3 regions of the Sphingomonas sp. SORGH_AS_0438 genome follow, and region 3 is predicted to be linked to each of the others. Evidence: riboswitches for the same ligand, from Rfam matches in the RefSeq annotation. Region 3 holds a riboswitch; each other region holds the start of a gene.
The links. A riboswitch is a leader RNA that binds a small molecule or an ion and turns the genes downstream of it on or off. The one in region 3 is predicted to bind cobalamin.
Positions count from the first base shown of each region.

Region 1: another riboswitch for cobalamin. It lies ahead of QE452_RS05175 (DUF1852 domain-containing protein); the one in region 3 lies ahead of cobW (cobalamin biosynthesis protein CobW).
Region 2: another riboswitch for cobalamin. It lies ahead of QE452_RS13090 (TonB-dependent receptor domain-containing protein); the one in region 3 lies ahead of cobW (cobalamin biosynthesis protein CobW).

Region 1 covers NZ_JAVIZS010000001.1:1,085,256-1,090,969, reverse strand. Annotated here, with positions in the region: gene QE452_RS05200 (helix-turn-helix domain-containing protein) at 107-418, shown strand; gene QE452_RS05195 (DUF427 domain-containing protein) at 716-997, opposite strand; gene QE452_RS05190 (UPF0149 family protein) at 1,179-1,883, shown strand; gene QE452_RS05185 (VOC family protein) at 1,985-2,368, opposite strand; gene QE452_RS05180 (hypothetical protein) at 2,609-2,824, shown strand; cobalamin riboswitch at 2,931-3,154, shown strand; gene QE452_RS05175 (DUF1852 domain-containing protein) at 3,278-4,261, shown strand; gene QE452_RS05170 (methionine synthase) at 4,291-5,319, shown strand; gene QE452_RS05165 (acyltransferase) at 5,528-5,714, opposite strand, start outside.
Region 2 covers NZ_JAVIZS010000001.1:2,813,881-2,819,594, reverse strand. Annotated here, with positions in the region: gene QE452_RS13115 (diguanylate cyclase) at 1-532, shown strand, start outside; gene QE452_RS13110 (hypothetical protein) at 583-783, shown strand; gene QE452_RS13105 (exodeoxyribonuclease VII small subunit) at 855-1,118, shown strand; gene QE452_RS13100 (farnesyl diphosphate synthase) at 1,126-2,025, shown strand; partial or broken gene coaD (pantetheine-phosphate adenylyltransferase) at 2,022-2,535, shown strand; cobalamin riboswitch at 2,556-2,762, shown strand; gene QE452_RS13090 (TonB-dependent receptor domain-containing protein) at 2,884-4,743, shown strand; gene QE452_RS13085 (ABC transporter substrate-binding protein) at 4,745-5,533, shown strand; gene QE452_RS13080 (iron ABC transporter permease) at 5,530-5,714, shown strand, end outside.
Region 3 covers NZ_JAVIZS010000001.1:3,492,386-3,498,099, reverse strand. Annotated here, with positions in the region: gene QE452_RS16480 (SDR family NAD(P)-dependent oxidoreductase) at 1-503, shown strand, start outside; gene QE452_RS16475 (hypothetical protein) at 526-783, shown strand; gene QE452_RS16470 (DUF6968 family protein) at 790-1,107, opposite strand; partial or broken gene QE452_RS19130 (PEPxxWA-CTERM sorting domain-containing protein) at 1,216-1,362, opposite strand; cobalamin riboswitch at 1,911-2,151, shown strand; gene cobW (cobalamin biosynthesis protein CobW) at 2,328-3,365, shown strand; gene cobN (cobaltochelatase subunit CobN) at 3,372-5,714, shown strand, end outside.

The DNA of each region.
Region 1 (5,714 bases), 2.4 Mb from region 3:
GCGATCACGACGTCGTACGCTGTCGGCAGAGGCAAGATGGGACGACGGTTCAATAGTTCAATATTCCCGAACTATTAAATTAGCGATCATGCCTTATATCGATTGCATGGCCCGCTTCACCCATCCCCGGCTGGAAGACGTTCCGCTCGATCTGGCATTGCATGCGCTGGCCGACCCCAACCGGCTGGGCATGGTCGCGCGGCTCGCTGCGACCGAGCGACTGAGCTGCACCGATGCGGCCCCGTGCGAGACGATTCCGAAAAGCACGCTGTCGAACCACCTCAAGCTGCTGCGCGCAGCGGGACTGATCGAGACGATGCAGGCCGGGCGCGAAATGATCAACACGCTGCGCCGGGCCGAATTCGACGAGCGCTTTCCCGGCCTACTCGACGCGGTGCTCGCCAACCGGCGGGCCTGATCACCGACCGAGGGCGTCGAGTTCCGCGAGGGCACCCGAGGGCAGCGCCGGCCATGCCGCGGCAGGGTTGTCGTGCCGATGCACCACCGACGAGGTACCCGGAATCAACCGAATACTGGACGAACGCGGGTGCCAATGCCGCCGGACGGGTGGCGGTCCTTCACGGGTCGAATGGCAATGGCGACATCGTCGAGCGCTCGCGCTTCTGCACATAATGCCGCCTGTAAACGCAATTTGCGCCTGAACGACTACGGGATGCTACACTCCGTCACCGGCCGGATGCTTGCACGACCCGGCTCAGCTCACGGTGACACCTTTCCAAAAAGCGATACGGCCGCGAATGGCCTCCGCTTCGGCTTTAGGATCGGGATAATACCAAGCGGCATCCGCATTGTCGGCGCCCGCGACGTGCAGGCTGTAATAATGCGCCGTTCCCTTCCAGGGGCAAACGGTCGTCGTGCCACTCGGCCGCAAGACGGCGGCATCCACACTGTCCACCGGGAAATAGTGGTTGCCCTCGACGATGACCGTCTCGTCGCTATGGGCAATGCGGGCACCGTTCCACCGAGCTTCGACCATCATATCTCTCCTGACGCCGACGGAGATCGGCATTGGGTCTATGTCCGTCAAGGTCGCGGCCGGTCGACGATCGACCACTGTCAAACCCGAACGATCCTATTAACGGGCGCGCCATGCGGGAAACCCATATGAAGCACCTCATCGACGGCACCGATATCGTCACGGGCGATCCTACGCCGCTATGGGTGAAGGAGGAGGCAAAAATGCACGAACGGAACCTTCGCCTGTGAGAAAAATGCCATCCCGTTTCCGACGCCTCGACGGGGCATTGGCGGACCTTCCGGTCGAAGAGCCGATGCTGCTCACCGAGCTCGACGGCTTCCTCACCGGGCTGATCGTCTGTCCCGAGGCGATCCCGGTGGACGCGTGGATGACGGTCATATGGGGCGTCGAGATCGATGGCGTCCCACCGTTCGAGGACCCGCTCGACGTGCAATGGTTCGTCAGGGCGGTGACGGCGCGGCGCGACGAGATCGCGCGCGACCTGTCCCGCGGCAAGCTGCAGCCGATCCTCGACATCGACGAGCGGGATGGCGACGTTCTGTGGGAATTCTGGATCGACGGCTTTTCCGATGCGATCGCGTTGCGTCCGGATGCGTGGGACGCCGCGGCCGCTGATAGCGAATGGGCCGATCCGTGGCGGCGCCTGCTGGCGCTGATCGCGATCGCCCGCGACGAAAGCGATCTCGACAGCGTGGAGATCAATGCGTTCCAGGACCGTGCGGTGGCCGAACTGACGGACACGATCCAGCGCCTCCATGCGGCCCGCGCTCATACGGGCGAGACGAAGGCGAATGCCATGGAGACAGTCGCGCCGGCCAAGACCGGCCGCAACGATCCCTGCCCCTGCGGCTCGGGAAAGAAGCGCAAGCATTGCTGCGCCTGACCTGCCGAACCCGAATGGACGATGTCTTCCGTGGTTGGTCGCACCGGATCAATCGGGTGCTGCCCGCCCGCAACCGGGACGGGCAGCACGGTTAGGCCCGCTTATTTGGGAAAATGGATCCCGCAAAGCTTGTTGCCGTCGGGATCGCGAACATAGGCGAGTTCGATCGTGCCCATGGAGGCCGTGTTGCGCGGACCCGGCGGTGCTTCGATCGACGTGCCGCCATTGGCGACCGCAACATCGTGAAACTGCTTCACCTGCTCCGGCGAGTTGCAAGCAAAGGCGACGGTGCTGCCGTTCGCGACGGTTGCCGGCTCGTCGTTGATCGGCTGGCTGACGATGAAGTTGGTCCCGTTGTCGTTCCGATAGATCAGTCGGGTATGACCGCTGTCGGCGATGTTCCGCATCGCCTCCCCTACGCCGAGGGTGCCCAGCACCGTGTCGTAGAAACGCTTCGATCGCTCAATGTCGTTCGATCCGACCATCGTGTGAAACAGCACGCTATTCTCTCCTGCTTGGGACAGTGCCCGGAACGAACGGAAGCGGCATCCGGGCCATCGGATCGGTGCAGGCGGCCCGAAGGATGAAGCGGATATCGGCCAGGACCGATTGCCGGGCCGGGAATTTGGCTTGTCAGGGACCATGGGGCGGGCCACCCTCGCCACCCGATGACGACATCCCCCATTTCCGAAGACTATGCCCGCGGACGACGCGACGGACTGCGCATGGCGCTGTCGATCCTCGAAGCGGAGGAGGCCAAATGGGAAGCCCGGCTGGGCGAAAGCCCGTCCTGGCGGACAAACGCGATGCGGGTCATCCGCCACAAGGCCTATCAGGTCGCGCGCAAGCGCGTGCAGACGGCGCTTCATCGGCTGCAACCGAAATCGGAAGCCGCGTTGCCCAGCGAAATCGCACAAAGGATCGACCAGGCCGGCTTGTAGGCGCACGCGCCCTATCTTGCGCCAGAGGGCATCCGGGCGCCGGACATCACGTCATCAAGATATAAGGATATCTTTATATCATGATTGACAATGCCTCGGTGTTGGTGTTGGAACGCGGCGTCGAGGTTCCCCATCCCAGGCATGGCGATGGGGCTAAGACGGGAAGCCGGTGGTGTCCTTCAGGGCAGAGTCCGGCGCTGCCCCCGCAACTGTAAGCGGCGAGCGGCGGCTCCAATTCGTGTCACTGGGTTCCCGCAAGGAGCCCGGGAAGGCCGGAGCCACCGCGTCGACCCGCAAGCCAGGAGACCTGCCTTTCGACGCCATAACGTTCCTCGGACGGGGGTTCCTCCGGTGGATCGCGCTCGACGCGACGGTCCGTGACGTTCCGCCATCCGGGCCTGTCCCTGCCTTGCGCGCTCTCGCCTGACCTCTGTCCGCAAAGCCAGGTGAGTCATGACGAATAGCGGGTTCACATTCACGATCAGCAGCATCCCGTTCAACGAGGACTATCGTCCGGCCGACAGCACGCGCATCACCACCAACTTCGCCAATCTCGCCCGAGGCGACAACCGGCAAGAGAATCTGCGCAACACGCTGATGATGATCGATCGCCGTTTCAACGCGCTGATGCACTGGGACAATCCCACCGGTGATCGCTACACGATCGAGTTGAAGATCATCTCCGCCGCGCTGACCATTGGCGATGGTGACGCCGACGACGCGCTTCCCCTGATCGAGATTCTGCACACCAGCATCGTCGACCGACGCAGCGGCGAGCGGACCGATGGCATCGTCGGCAACAACTTCTCCTCCTACATCCGGGACTACGACTTCAACGTCGTTCTCCCGGACCACCTCAGGACCGGAGGTGGCGGTGCGCCGGACGATTTCGGCGATCTCCACGGCGCTCTGTTCAAGCGCTTTCTCGGCTCAAGCGCCTATCGCGACCATTTTCGGAAGGCCCCGGTCATCTGCCTGAGCGTGTCGAGCAAGGCGATCTACCACCGGACGGCAAACGTCCATCCTATCCTCGGCGTCGAGTATCGGAACGACGATACCTCCCCGACCGACCGGTATTTCGCGAAGATGGGCATGAAAGTGCGCTACTTCATGCCGCCGCACAGCGTCGCGCCCCTGGCCTTCTATCATATCGGCGATCTGGTCAGCGACTACACCAACCTCGAACTCGCCGGCACGATCGCGACGATGGAGACGTTCCAGAAAATCTATCGCCCCGAAATCTACAACGCCAACTCCGTGGCGGCGGAGCAGTACCGGCCGAGCCTGACATATCAGGACTATTCGCTGACCCGCATCGTCTACGATCGCGAGGAGCGCAGCCGGCTCGCCGTGGAGCAAGGCAAGCTGGCCGAGGCGCATATCATCGCGCCGCATGGTGCCGCCCTTCGACGCTGGTCCGCGACCTGCGGCCTCTGATCCCACCCAAACGACAGGTATATTCCATCATGACGAGATTGTTGCCGACGACGACGGCGGGCAGCCTGCCCAAGCCCAGCTGGCTTGCTCAGCCCGAGACCCTGTGGTCGCCGTGGAAGCTGGAGGGTGAGGAACTGATCGCGGGCAAGCAGGACGCGCTGCGTCTGGCGGTCGACGATCAGCGCCAGGCGGGCATCGATATCCTGGGAGACGGCGAGCAGACCCGCCAGCACTTCGTCACGACGTTCATCGAGCATCTGGACGGCGTCGACTTCGAGAAGCGCGAGACGGTGCGTATCCGCAACCGTTACGACGCCAGCGTGCCGACGGTCACCGGCGCCGTGTCGCGGCCCCGCTCGGTCTTCGTCGACGATGCGCGGTTCCTGCGCGCCCAGACCACCCAGCCGATCAAATGGACCCTGCCGGGGCCGATGACGATGATCGATACCCTCTTCGACGCCCATTACCGGAGCCGCGAGAAGCTGGCCTGGGAATTCGCCCGCATCCTCAACGAGGAGGCCCGCGAACTGGAGGCTGCGGGCGTCGACATCATCCAATTCGACGAACCCGCCTTCAACGTGTTCTTCGACGAGGCGAACGACTGGGGTATCGTCACCCTGGAACGCGCCGCCGAGGGCCTGAAGGCCGAGACCGCCGTCCACATCTGCTACGGCTATGGGATCAAGGCCAATACCGACTGGAAGAAGACGCTCGGCTCCGAATGGCGGCAATATGAGGAAACCTTCCCCAACCTCCAGAAATCGAAGATCGATATCATCTCGCTCGAATGCCAGAATTCGCGAGTGCCGATGGACCTGATCGAGCTCGTCCGCGGCAAGAAGGTGATGGTCGGCGCGATCGACGTCGCCACCGATAGCATCGAGACGCCGGAACAGGTCGCCGATACCCTGCGCAACGCCCTGCGCTTCGTCGATGCGGACAAGCTCTACCCGGCGACGAATTGCGGCATGGCGCCTTTGAGCCGCAAGGTCGCGACCGGCAAGTTGAAGGCGCTGGGTGCGGGCGCGGCGATCGTCAGGCGGGAAATCACGGCCTGACCGGCGCAGTCGGGGGCTGTTCGGCGACTGCCAGCGTCTGACGTACCTAGGCTCCGACCCCGATCCGCTTCCTCGGCTTCGCCATCATCGGGCTAATGCCGGGAAGCGGATGACGGGTCATCCTTGGCAGGCCGTCCGCCCGCAACCCCATTCCAGACCGATGCCCCGTCGCCGACGAAGCGCATCACGACCTATCGAAGCCCGATCGTCATCGGGACGGCGCGACCGCCGACCGCCGGAGGAAGCGGGCGGCAAGCCGGCGACGCACGGGTTCGTCGTACAGCTTCAGACTCGCATAGGCGATCAGCACGGCGACGATCACCAGCAGGACGCCCATGGGCGCGCCGATACGGGCCGGGACCTTCTGGTCCACGACCCAGGCCGTGTAGAGGTAG
Region 2 (5,714 bases), 680 kb from region 3:
CCATCGACTCGGTCTGGAGCGGGACGAGGCGCGGGCGCGGGAAATGGCGGCCAGGATGCTGGCGGATATCGATCCGCTGACCGGGCTGCTCAACCGCCGCGCCTTCCTGGCCCGCGCGATCGGTCGGGAAACGGACCAGTTGCTGATCCTGATCGACATCGATCATTTCAAGGCGATCAACGATGAGGTCGGGCATGACAGCGGCGACGAGGTGCTGCGCCACTTCGCCGAGGGGTTGCGGACGGTCGCGCCCGCCAATGCCTTGGTGGCGCGGCTGGGGGGCGAGGAGTTCGCGCTGCTGATGCCCGCGCCGGCGGCGATGAGCCCAACGGCGATTCACAAGGCCCTGCGCACCGTGCGCATGCCGTTCGGCCTGACCGTGACATGCAGCCTGGGCGCCTGCACCGGGCCGATGGTCAGCGAACGCGCGTGGCAGGCCATGTATCGCGCCGCCGACCGCGCACTCTATGACGCCAAGGCGGCGGGCCGAAACCGGGTGAAGATCGGCGCGCCGCGGGTGGTGGCGGCATGAGCCTTGTCGAGGGAGGCGCGCTCGCCTAGCATCCGGGCAAGGGGGGGATGATGCGCAACCGACGGATCTTGTTGGCGATGGTCGCGACCGGCGCGACGTTGGCGATGGCGGCGCGGCATCCGACCGCCGATATCCGGTTCCCGACCCATCGGACCGGCGATCCCGCGCCGCACCGCTTCCAGGCGGCGGTCGAGCTGGGACTGGTCGGCGTCTCCCTGCTCTACACCTGGAGCGCGCGCCCGATCGGGTGAGCGCGAGGCGCGCCCGGCCCAGCGCCCGGCACGTCTTGCCTGTGCCAAGTCCGTGTCGCATAGGAACAATCATGGACATACCCGCCCCATCCGCCCCCGAAACGCCGGTCGAGGATCTGTCGTTCGAAGCCGCGCTGAAGGAATTGGAGCGGATCGTCGGCCGGTTGGAAAGCGGCGACGCGACGCTGGACGAATCGATCCGCCTGTACGAGCGCGGCGACCGGTTGCGCGCCCGCTGCGCCGAGCGGCTCGATGCGGCGCAGGCGCGGATCGAGGCGATCCGGCTGGACGCGGACGGCAAGCCCGCCGGCACGCGCCCCTTTGCCGCGGGCTGAGGCGCCCATGCCCGCTCTGCCCGCGTCGCTGCCCGACGCGATCTCGCTGGTCGCCGAGGCGGTCGATGCCCGGTTCGACACGCTGCTCGCCATCCCCGACGATCCGCGCGCCGACCTCTATCGCTGCATGCGCCATGCCGCGATCGGCGGTGGCAAGCGGCTGCGGCCGCTGTTGACGATCGCGACCGCCGACCTGTTCGGCGTCGATCGCGCCTGCGCCGTGCTGGTCGGCACCGCGATCGAGGCGATCCATGTCTATTCGCTGATCCACGACGATCTGCCGGCGATGGACGATGACGACATGCGCCGGGGCAAGCCGACCGCGCACAAAATCTATGGCGAGGCGACCGCGATCCTGGCGGGCGACTGCCTCCATGCGCTGGCGTTCGAGGTGCTGGCCGATGCGGATACGCATCCCGATCCGTTCGTGCGGTCCGAACTGGTGCTTGATCTGGCGCGCGCCGCCGGCCCCGGCGGCATGGCGGGCGGGCAGATGATGGACCTGGAGGCGGAAAAGGCGCGCTTCGACCTCGGCACCGTCACCCGGCTCCAGCAGATGAAGACCGGCGCGCTGATCTGCGCGGCGGTGGAGGCGGGCGCGATCCTGGGCCGGGTGCCGCCCGAGGGGCGCGTGCCTCTGCGCGGCTATGCGCACGACCTGGGCCTCGCCTTCCAGATCGCCGACGACCTGCTCGATGCCGAGGGCGACGAGGAACTGGCCGGCAAGAAGCTGCGCAAGGACGGCGAGGCGGGCAAGGAGACGTTCCTGTCGCTGCTCGGCGTCGATCGTGCCCGCGAGCAATGCGGGATGCTGGTCGACCAGGCGGTGCAGCATCTGCGCGGCTATGGCGCGGAGGCGGACCTGCTGCGCGCCATCGCCCGCTATGTGGTGGAGCGCGACCGGTGACCCGGATCGGCGTCTATCCCGGCACCTTCGACCCTGTCACACTCGGCCATATGGACATCATCCGGCGCGGCGCGAAGCTGGTCGACCGGCTGGCTGGTGGTGGGGGTGACGACCAATGCCTCCAAGTCGCCGATGTTCTCACTCGACGAGCGGATGGCGACGGTGCGGCGCGAGGTGGCGACGATCGGCGGCGCGATCGACGTGGTGCCGTTCGATTCGCTGCTGATGGACTTTGCCGTGCGCGAGGGGGCGAGCGTGATCGTGCGGGGCCTGCGCGCCGTCGCCGATTTCGAATATGAATATCAGATGGCGGGCATGAACCAGCAGCTCAACCGCCATGTCGAGACCGTCTTCCTGATGGCCGATGTCGCGTTGCAGCCGATCGCGTCGCGGCTGGTCAAGGAGATCGCGCTGTTCGGCGGCGACGTGTCGAAGTTCGTGCCCCCCGATGTGTGCCGGGACCTGGTCGCGCGCGTCGCGGCGCTGGGGCGCGGTCGGCAGGCTGATTGACCGGACCCGCGCCGGCGGCTAACCGCGCCGCCGTGACGGGTTCCCCCTGACCGGGGATCAAAAGGGAAGCCGGTGAGTGGTTTGTCCACGATCCCGGCGCTGTCCCCGCAACTGTGACCGGCGAGCGGCCGCCCCAACAGGCCACTGGACCCAGAGACGGTCCGGGAAGGCGGGGCGGCGGCGATGACCCGGAAGCCAGGAGACCTGCCCGTCACGGTCGATCCATCGCGCCGGCGGGAGCACCGGAGCGGACGAGGCGATATTCCTCGAGCGAACGACGCGCGGCGACGCGTGCGCAATGGTGCGGACGCCGCCGAGAGGGGGAATGCGTTCGTGTTGAGATTTGCCGTGTCCGTCCTGGCGCTTGCCGCCGCCGCTCCCGCACTGGCGCAGGCGGCCCCGGACGACGACCAGATCGTCGTCACCGCCGCCCGCGCGCCGCAGAAGCTGGACGAGGTCGGCCAAGCGCTGACCGTCATCGACCGCGCGGAGATCGAGGCGCGCCAGACCGTCTCGATCGCCGACCTGCTGTCGACCACGCCGGGCGTCACCGTCACCCGCAATGGCGGGATCGGCAGCCTGACCAGCCTGCGCATCCGGGGCGCGGAAGCGGAGCAGACGCTGGTCGTGATCGACGGCGTGCGCGTCAACGATCCGTCCTCGCCCGGCGGCGGCTTCGACTTCGCCAACCTGCTCTCCTCGTCGATCGAGCGGATCGAGGTGCTGCGCGGGCCGAATTCGGTGCCCTGGGGCAGCCAGGCGATCGGCGGCGTCGTCAACATCATCACCCAGGCGCCGACCGACCGGTTCCGCGCTCATGCGCGCGCCGAATATGGCTATGCGAACAGCGCCTTCGCCAGCGCCGGCGTGTCGGGCGGCGCCGGGCCGCTCGCCCTGTCGCTGACCGGCGGCTATCTGGACAGCGACGGCATCTCCGCCGCCGCCAATGGCCGCGAGCGTGACGGATACCGCCAATATGGTGCGAACGGCCGCGCGACGCTGGCGCTGACCCGGGACATCGGCATCGACCTGTCGGGCTGGTATGCGCATAGCCGGGTCGGGCTGGATGGCTTTCCGCCGCCCGACTATATGCTGGCCGACACCGCCGACTATGCCAAGACGCAGGAAGTCTATGGCTATGCCGGCGTCCATGCGAACCTGCTGGACGGCCGCCTCCGCAACCGTGCGGCCTTCACCATCGCCGATATCAACCGCGACAATTACGAACCCGCCTTCGGCACCGGCCCCAGCTTCATCGGCCGGGGCCGGTCCGAACGCTATGAATATCAGGGTGATTTCCGGCTGGCCGAGCCAGTCCGCCTGGTCGGCGGCGTCGAGCATGAGACCAGCCGCTATGACGACGGCTTCCTCAAGCGTTCGGTCGGCATCACCAGCGTCTATGGCCAGGCGATCGTCCAGCCGATCCGCGCGCTGACCGTCACCGGCGGCGTGCGGCATGACGATCACCAGCGTTTCGGCGGCCGCACCACCTTCGGCGCGGACGCGGCCTGGGCGCTGGCGACCGGCACGACGCTGCGCGCCAGCTATGGCGAGGGGTTCAAGGCCCCGACGCTCTACCAGCTCTACAGCGCCTATGGGAACGAGGCGCTGCGGCCGGAGACGGCGCGCAACTATGACCTGGGCGTCGAACAGGCGCTGGTGGAGGGCCGGATGCGGATCGGGGCGACCTGGTTCCACCGCGACACGCGCAACCAGATCAGCTTCCGCAACTGCGTCGGCGCGACCGAGTGCGCGGCCTATCCCTTCGGCCGCTACGACAATATCCAGCGCACCCAGGCCGAGGGTGTCGAGTTCACCATCGCGCTGCGTCCGGTCGATGCGCTGACCCTGTCGGGCAACGTCTCCTATATCGACAGCCGCAACCGCACGCCCGGCGCGGCCTTCGACCTCGACCTGGCGCGCCGGCCCAAGGAGACGGCGGCGGTCAATATCGACTATCGCCTGCCCTTCGGCCTGTCGGTCGGCGGCACGGTGCAGATGGTCGGCGACAGTTACGACGACGCGGCCAACAGCGTCCGGCTGGACGGCTATGCGCTGGCCAGCCTGCGCGCGGAACTGCCGATCGGGGATCGCCTGTCCGTCTATGGCCGCGTCGACAACCTGTTCGATGAGGATTACCGGGTCATCGCCGGCTATGGCACCTATGGCCGCGCCGCCTATGGCGGCATCCGCGTGACGCTCGACTGAGATGCGCGCGCTGGCCCTCGCCCTCCTGCTCGCCGGCTGTGCGCAGCCGCCGGGCGGGGGCGGGGGCATCGTCTCGACCAATCCATGCGCGGATGCGATGCTGGTGCACATGGTGCCGCCCGCCCGCATCGCCGCGATCAGCCATTATTCGCAAACGCCCGGCGCCTCCTCGATCCCGCTCGCCCTTGCGCGCCGCTTCCGCGCCACGGCGGGAACGGCGGAGGAGGTGATCGCGCTCCGGCCCGACCTGGTCGTCGCCTCCAGCTTCACCGCGCCCGCCACGCGGGAGGCCTGGGCGCGCGCCGGGCTGAAGACGCTCTATCTCGGCATCCCCGCCACCATCGCCGCCAGCGAGGCGCAGGTGCGCGAACTGGCGCGGGCGGTGGGGGCGGCTCCGGCCGGCGAGCGGATCGTGCGCGACATTGATGCTGGCCTGCGCCGCACCCGGCCGACGGATGCCCGGCGACCAAGGGCCTTGCTCTACATCTCCGGCGACCTCGCCAATGGCGGCGGCACCTTGCTGGATGAAGCGATGACGCATGTCGGCCTGACCAATGCGGCGGCGGGCTATGGCCTGGCCTTTACCGGGCGGCTGCCGGCGGAGACCCTGGTCGTGCACCCGCCGGACCTGGTGATCGCGCCCGACCGCAACCGGCTGGCACGCTTGCGCGAACGGCTGTTGCCGCACAGCCGGGCGGCGACGATCGACCCGGCCCTGCTCTATTGCGGCGGTCCCACGATTCCCCCGGCGCTCGACCGGCTCGCCGCGATCCGCCAGGAGGGGCCATGAGCCGATCGATCCGCCTGACCATGCTCGCGCTGCTGGTGGTGGCGCTTTTCCTGGGTTCGCTCGCCTGCGGCAAGGCGGTGGTGCCGCTGTCCGCCTGGTTCTCGGGCGATCAGCGCTGGTGGATCGTGGCGGAGCTTCGTTTGCCGCGCGCGGTGCTGGCCGTGGCCCTGGGCGCGGTGCT
Region 3 (5,714 bases):
ATGCCGGACTGGCGCTCGGCACGCAGCCCGCGCAGAAGGCGGACCTCGCCGCCTGGCATACGATGATCGCCACCAACGTCACCGCGCTGGTCACGCTGACCCACAAGCTGCTGCCCGGCCTGGTCGAGCGGCAGGGCGCGGTCATCAACCTGTCCTCGGTGGCGGCGACCTATCCCTATCCGGGCGGCAACGTCTATGGCGGCACCAAGGCGTTCGTGGAGCAATTCTCGCTGGGCCTGCGCTCCGACCTGCACGGCACCGGCGTGCGCGTGACCTCGATCGAGCCGGGGATGGTCGAAACCGAGTTCACCACGGTCCGCACCGGCGGCGACCAGGCCGCCTCCGACGCGCTCTATCGCGGCGCCACGCCGATGACGGCGGAGGACATCGCCGCGACGATGCTGTGGGTGGCGACGCTGCCGCCGCATCTCAACATCAACCGACTGGAGCTGATGCCGGTCAGCCAGAGCTTCGCCGGCTTCCAGGTCGCGCGCAAGGACTGACGGACGGCTGGGAGGGGCAGCGATGGCGAAACGCTATTACCTGACCGCGACGCTGCCCGATGGCTATGTGAAGACGATCGGCCCCACCGCCACCGCCTTCACCCATTATTGGCGGATCGTGGCGACGCTGGCGAACGGCAAGACCGAGGTGTTCTGGGGCCATACCAAGTCGCTGGCGGAGGCGAAGAGCAAGCGCACCGCCCTCGCCGACGCCGCCCGCCAGCGCGGCTGGACGGACCATGTGTTCGAGATCGTCGAGGTGGAGCGCCGGCCGGGGTGAGGGGGATTAAATATGGTTGTCCGGATCCCAATCTCGGATGACATCGGATATGGGGAGCCCAAGACTCTTATCATCGAGCCACTCCACCGTTCTTCCATCGACATTGCGAGCGGCCAGCAAATCTACGTGCGCCATCTTCATTCCGAGCAGCAAGGCTTGAACTTCGTCCACGCCACCGGCCCTCTTGCTCTTCACACCCTCCGGCCAGTCGATTTCAACTTTGCAGAAAAAACAGTCATTGTCTTGCAGCGGCTTGTAAAAGCGGCATTCCACTTCGCGGCCATCCACAACAAAAGCTCGCTTGGCAAAGATGCTATCGGTCATACGCTTCCCTAAATATGAAGGCACATTCACGAAGCGGAGTCATCAACAGGCGGGGAGGGATGGGCTTGATCGCTGGTAGAATCGCGAAACCGTACTTCGACTGGATCCTCACCGCTCAATATCGGCATAGGCCTGTTTGATCGCACGGTCGAAGCGCGCATTCGAACGCCGCACCTGGCGGCGCAGCACCAGCCCCAGCAGGCCGAAGCCCAGGATCATCAGCGCCCAGCCGGCCGGTTCGGGCACGGCGGCGATCGCGGCGGCGATGCCGGTCTTGCGCGGCGGGCGAGTCGCATTGGCGGCGGCCAGATCGTCATGCATCAGCGCATAGGCGAAGGCGTCGCGCTCGGTGACGCCGTCCACCGCGACATGGCCGTCGACGACGATGCGGATCGCGTCCCCGCCATCCCGCGACTCGACCGGCGGGGCATCGGCGGTGAAGACATGCGAATGGCCGGATCGCGGCGGCGTAGTGGACAGCGTCGCCGCCGGGCAGGCCATGGCGACGCACAGCCCCAGCATCGCCAGCCATGCCATGATCACCGTCTTCACCGCGCGCACGTCCAAATAGTCCCCAGTCGCCCGCGCGCGCTCCCCAGCGCCGCGTCGATCCGCAGCGATGATCTTAACAAGGCGTAAAGTCCATCGCTAATTCGGTCTTGCTCCGGGACGGATTCGTGCCTCTTCCGTAAAGCCCCGCCCTTCCAGCGACATGGCCGAACGGAGCGCGTGCCGCATTCGTCTGTCCCCGCGGTTGGCACCGGCCAGTCCCTCGGCTAGAGGCGGCAGCGGGGCCGGTATCCGGTTCCATCGATCGCGTCGGTGCCCCGCCAAGGGGCTTGAATGGGAATGCGGTGCGAGGCGGCGACGCCTCCAAGCCGCGGCTGTCCCTGCAACTGTAAGCGGCGAGCGAGCGGCACAGGTCCCTGGCCCCATTCGGGCGAGGGCGGCCACTGGCGACGGACGGCGACGTCCCCGCCGGGAAGGCGTGCCGCAAGCGACGACCCGCGAGCCAGGAGACCTGCCGGCGCAATGGTCGCTCTTACCATGGTCCAGGGGATGGCCGCGGTACGGTGTTTCCGTCTGAGCGACGAATCCTTGCGGCCGGGGCCGCATCGGTGCGTGGCACGGGCGACTCCAGCGAGCGCCCGCCCGGTCCCACGCGCCGGCCGCACAAGGCCCCGTCCGTGTCGTTGCCAGGGCGCCCGCGCGGAGACACCATGACCGACCTTTCGCGTATTCCCGTCACCATCGTCACCGGCTTCCTCGGCGCGGGCAAGACCACGCTGGTCAGCGAGCTGATCCGCCGCTCCGCCGGGCGACGGCTGGCGGTGGTGGTCAACGAGTTCGGCACGCTCGGCATCGACGGCGAGATCCTGAAGGGCTGCGCCATCCCCGATTGCCCGGCGGAGAATATCGTCGAGCTGGCCAATGGCTGCATCTGCTGCACCGTCGCCGACGACTTCATCCCGACCGTCGAGCAGCTGCTCGCGCTCGATCCCCGCCCCGACCATATCGTCATCGAGACGTCGGGCCTGGCGCTGCCCAAGCCGCTGCTCAAGGCGTTCGACTGGCCCGCGATCCGCTCGCGCATCACCGTCGACGGCGTCGTCGCGCTGGCCGATGCGGAGGCGGTGGCGGCGGGCCGCTTCGCCCCCGACCTGGCCCGGCTGGAGGCGCAGCGCGCCGCCGATCCCGAGCTGGACCATGACACGCCGCTCGCCGAGCTGTTCGAGGACCAGCTCGCCTGTGCCGACCTGGTGCTGCTGACCAAGGGCGACCTGGCCGGGCCGGAGGGGATCGCCGCCGCGCGCGCGACCATCGCCGCCACCGCGCCGCGCCCGGTGCCGGTGGTCGAGCTGGTCGACGGGCGGATCGACCCGGCGGTGGTGCTGGGGCTGGAGGCGGCGGCCGAGGACGATATCGCCGCCCGCCCCTCGCATCACGACGGCGCCGACGATCACGAGCATGACGATTTCGATTCGCTGGTCCATCAGGCCGGTGAGATCGACGATCCCGCCGATCTGGTCGCCCGGATCGAGGCGATGGCGCGCGACCAGGACATCCTGCGGGTGAAGGGGCATGCCGCCGTGCGCGGCAAGCCCATGCGGCTGCTGGTCCAGGCGGTCGGCGCGCGCGTGCGCACCCAATATGACCGCCCCTGGCGGCCCGGCGAGCCGCGCGTCACCCGGCTGGTGGTGATCGCCGAGCATGACCGGATCGATCCCGCCGCGATCGGAGCCGCGCTGGCCGGCTGAGCCCCGATGCACCTCGTCTTCCGCGAGAGCCACGGCCTGGAGGAGACCGCCACCCCGCGCGACCTGGCGCAGGACCCGGCGGCGCTGGTCGTGCTGTCCTTTTCCGACAGCGACCTGGGCGCGTTCGCCGCCGGCTGGCATGGCGCCGCCGGCGACGGCACGCCGCTGCCCGCGCTGCGCCTCGCCAATCTGGGCGATCTGGCGCATCCGCTGTCGGTCGACACCTATGTCGAGCGGACGCTGTCGGGCGCGAAGGCGATCCTGGTGCGGATGATCGGCGGCCCCGCCTGGTGGAGCTATGGCCTGCAACAGGTCGAGGCGCTGGCCCGCAACCGGGGCATCGCGCTGGCGATCGTCAGCGGCGACGGCCGGGCCGACCCGGCGCTGACCGAGCGATCCACCCTGCCCCCGGCGATTCTCGCGCGGCTGGCGGCGCTGTGCGACCAGGGCGGCGCGGCGGCGGCGCGGGCGGCCCTGGCGCTGCTGGCGGAAGCGGCGGGGCTGGCCGCGCCGGTCGCGGGGATGCCGGCGCCGCTCGCCCCGGTCGGCGGGTGGAGCGCGAGCCACGGCCTGGCCTGCCCCGCCGCCAGCCTCTGGGCCCATCGATGGACCAGCCCCCGGCCGCTGGTCCTCCTCACCTTCTACCGCTCCTATCTGCTGGCCGAGGATCTCGCGCCCATCGCCGCGCTGGAACGGGCGCTGACGGCGCGCGGCTTCGCGGTCGCGGCGCTGTTCGTGCCGTCGCTCAAGGCCGCGGAGGCGCGCGGCTGGCTGCGGCGCTGGGTGGCGGCGCTGGCTCCGGCGGCGATCGTCAACGCCACCGCCTTCGCCGCGCGCGACGACGATATGGGCAGCCCGCTCGACGGCGAAGCGCCCGTCTTCCAGATCGCGCTCGCCACCTCGGACCGCGCCGCCTGGGCGACCGCGTCGCGCGGATTGTCGCCGGCCGATCTGGCGATGCATGTCGTGCTGCCCGAGATCGACGGGCGGATCTTCGCCGGCGTCGCCAGCTTCAAACAGGCCGGCGCGCGCGACCCCGCGCTCCACTTCGCCCCCCGCGCGCACCAGCCCGAGCCCGAGCGGATCGCCGCCATCGCCGACCGCGTCGCCGGCTGGCACCGCCTCGCCGCCACCCCGGCGGAAGGGCGGCGGGTGGCGATCGTGCTTTCCACCTATCCGGGCAAAAGCTGGCAGATGGCGCACGCCGTCGGCCTCGACGCGATCGCCTCGGCCGAGGCGATGCTCGCCGACTGGACGGACGCGGGCTATGCCACTGGGCCTGGCGCACCGCTCGACCGGGCGCTGGCCGACGAGGTCATCGCCTGGCCGCTCGCGGACTATCACGCCGCGCTGGCGACCCTGCCCCAAACGCTTCGGGACGACCTGGCCGCGCGCTGGGGGGCGCCGGACGCCGATCCGGCGGTACGCGACGGCGCCTTCCATTTCGCCGCGACCCGGCGGGGCCACATATCGGTCGCGCTGCAACCCGAGCGCGGCACCGCCGACGACCGCGCCGCCGAGTATCACGACCTGTCGCTGGCCCCCCGCCACGCCTATGTCGCCTTCTATCTGTGGCTGCGCGCCCAGGGCCTCCACGCGCTGGTCCATGTCGGCGCGCACGGCACGCTGGAATGGCTGCCGGGCAAGGCGGTGGCGCTGTCGGGCGCCTGCTGGCCGGAGGCGCTGACCGGCCCCCTGCCGATCTTCTATCCCTTCATCGTCAACGATCCGGGCGAGGCGGCGCAGGCGCGGCGGCGGATCGGCGCGGTGACGCTCGGCCATCTGCCGCCCCGGCTGGAGACGGTGGGGACGGGCGCAGGCGCGGGATTGGGCCGGCTCGAATCGCTGCTCGACGAATATGCCACCGCCGACGGGCTCGACCCGGCGCGGCGCGACCGGTTGCAGGGTGCGATCGAGCAGGAGGCCGAGACGCTGGGCCTCGCCGCCGAACTCGGCCTCGCCCGCGCCGCCAGCCGGACGGAGGCGATGGCGCGGATCGATGCGTTCGTCTGCGACGTGAAGGACAGCCGCTTCGGCGAGGGCCTGCATGTCTATGGCCGGGATGCCTGTGCCGCGGCGGAGCGCGACGGGCTGCTCCGCGCGCTGGCGGGCCGGCGGATCGAGCCGGGCCCGGCCGGCTCGCCCTGGCGTGGCCGGCGCGACGTGCTGCCGACCGGGCGCAACCTCTACAGCGTCGATCCGCGCGCCATCCCCTCGCGCGCCGCCCATGCGCAGGGAGTGACGCTCGCCGACGAACTAGTCCGTCGCCATTTGCAGGAACAGGGCGACTATCCGCGCGCGCTGGTCGTCGACCTGTGGGGATCGGCGACGATGCGCACGGCGGGCGAG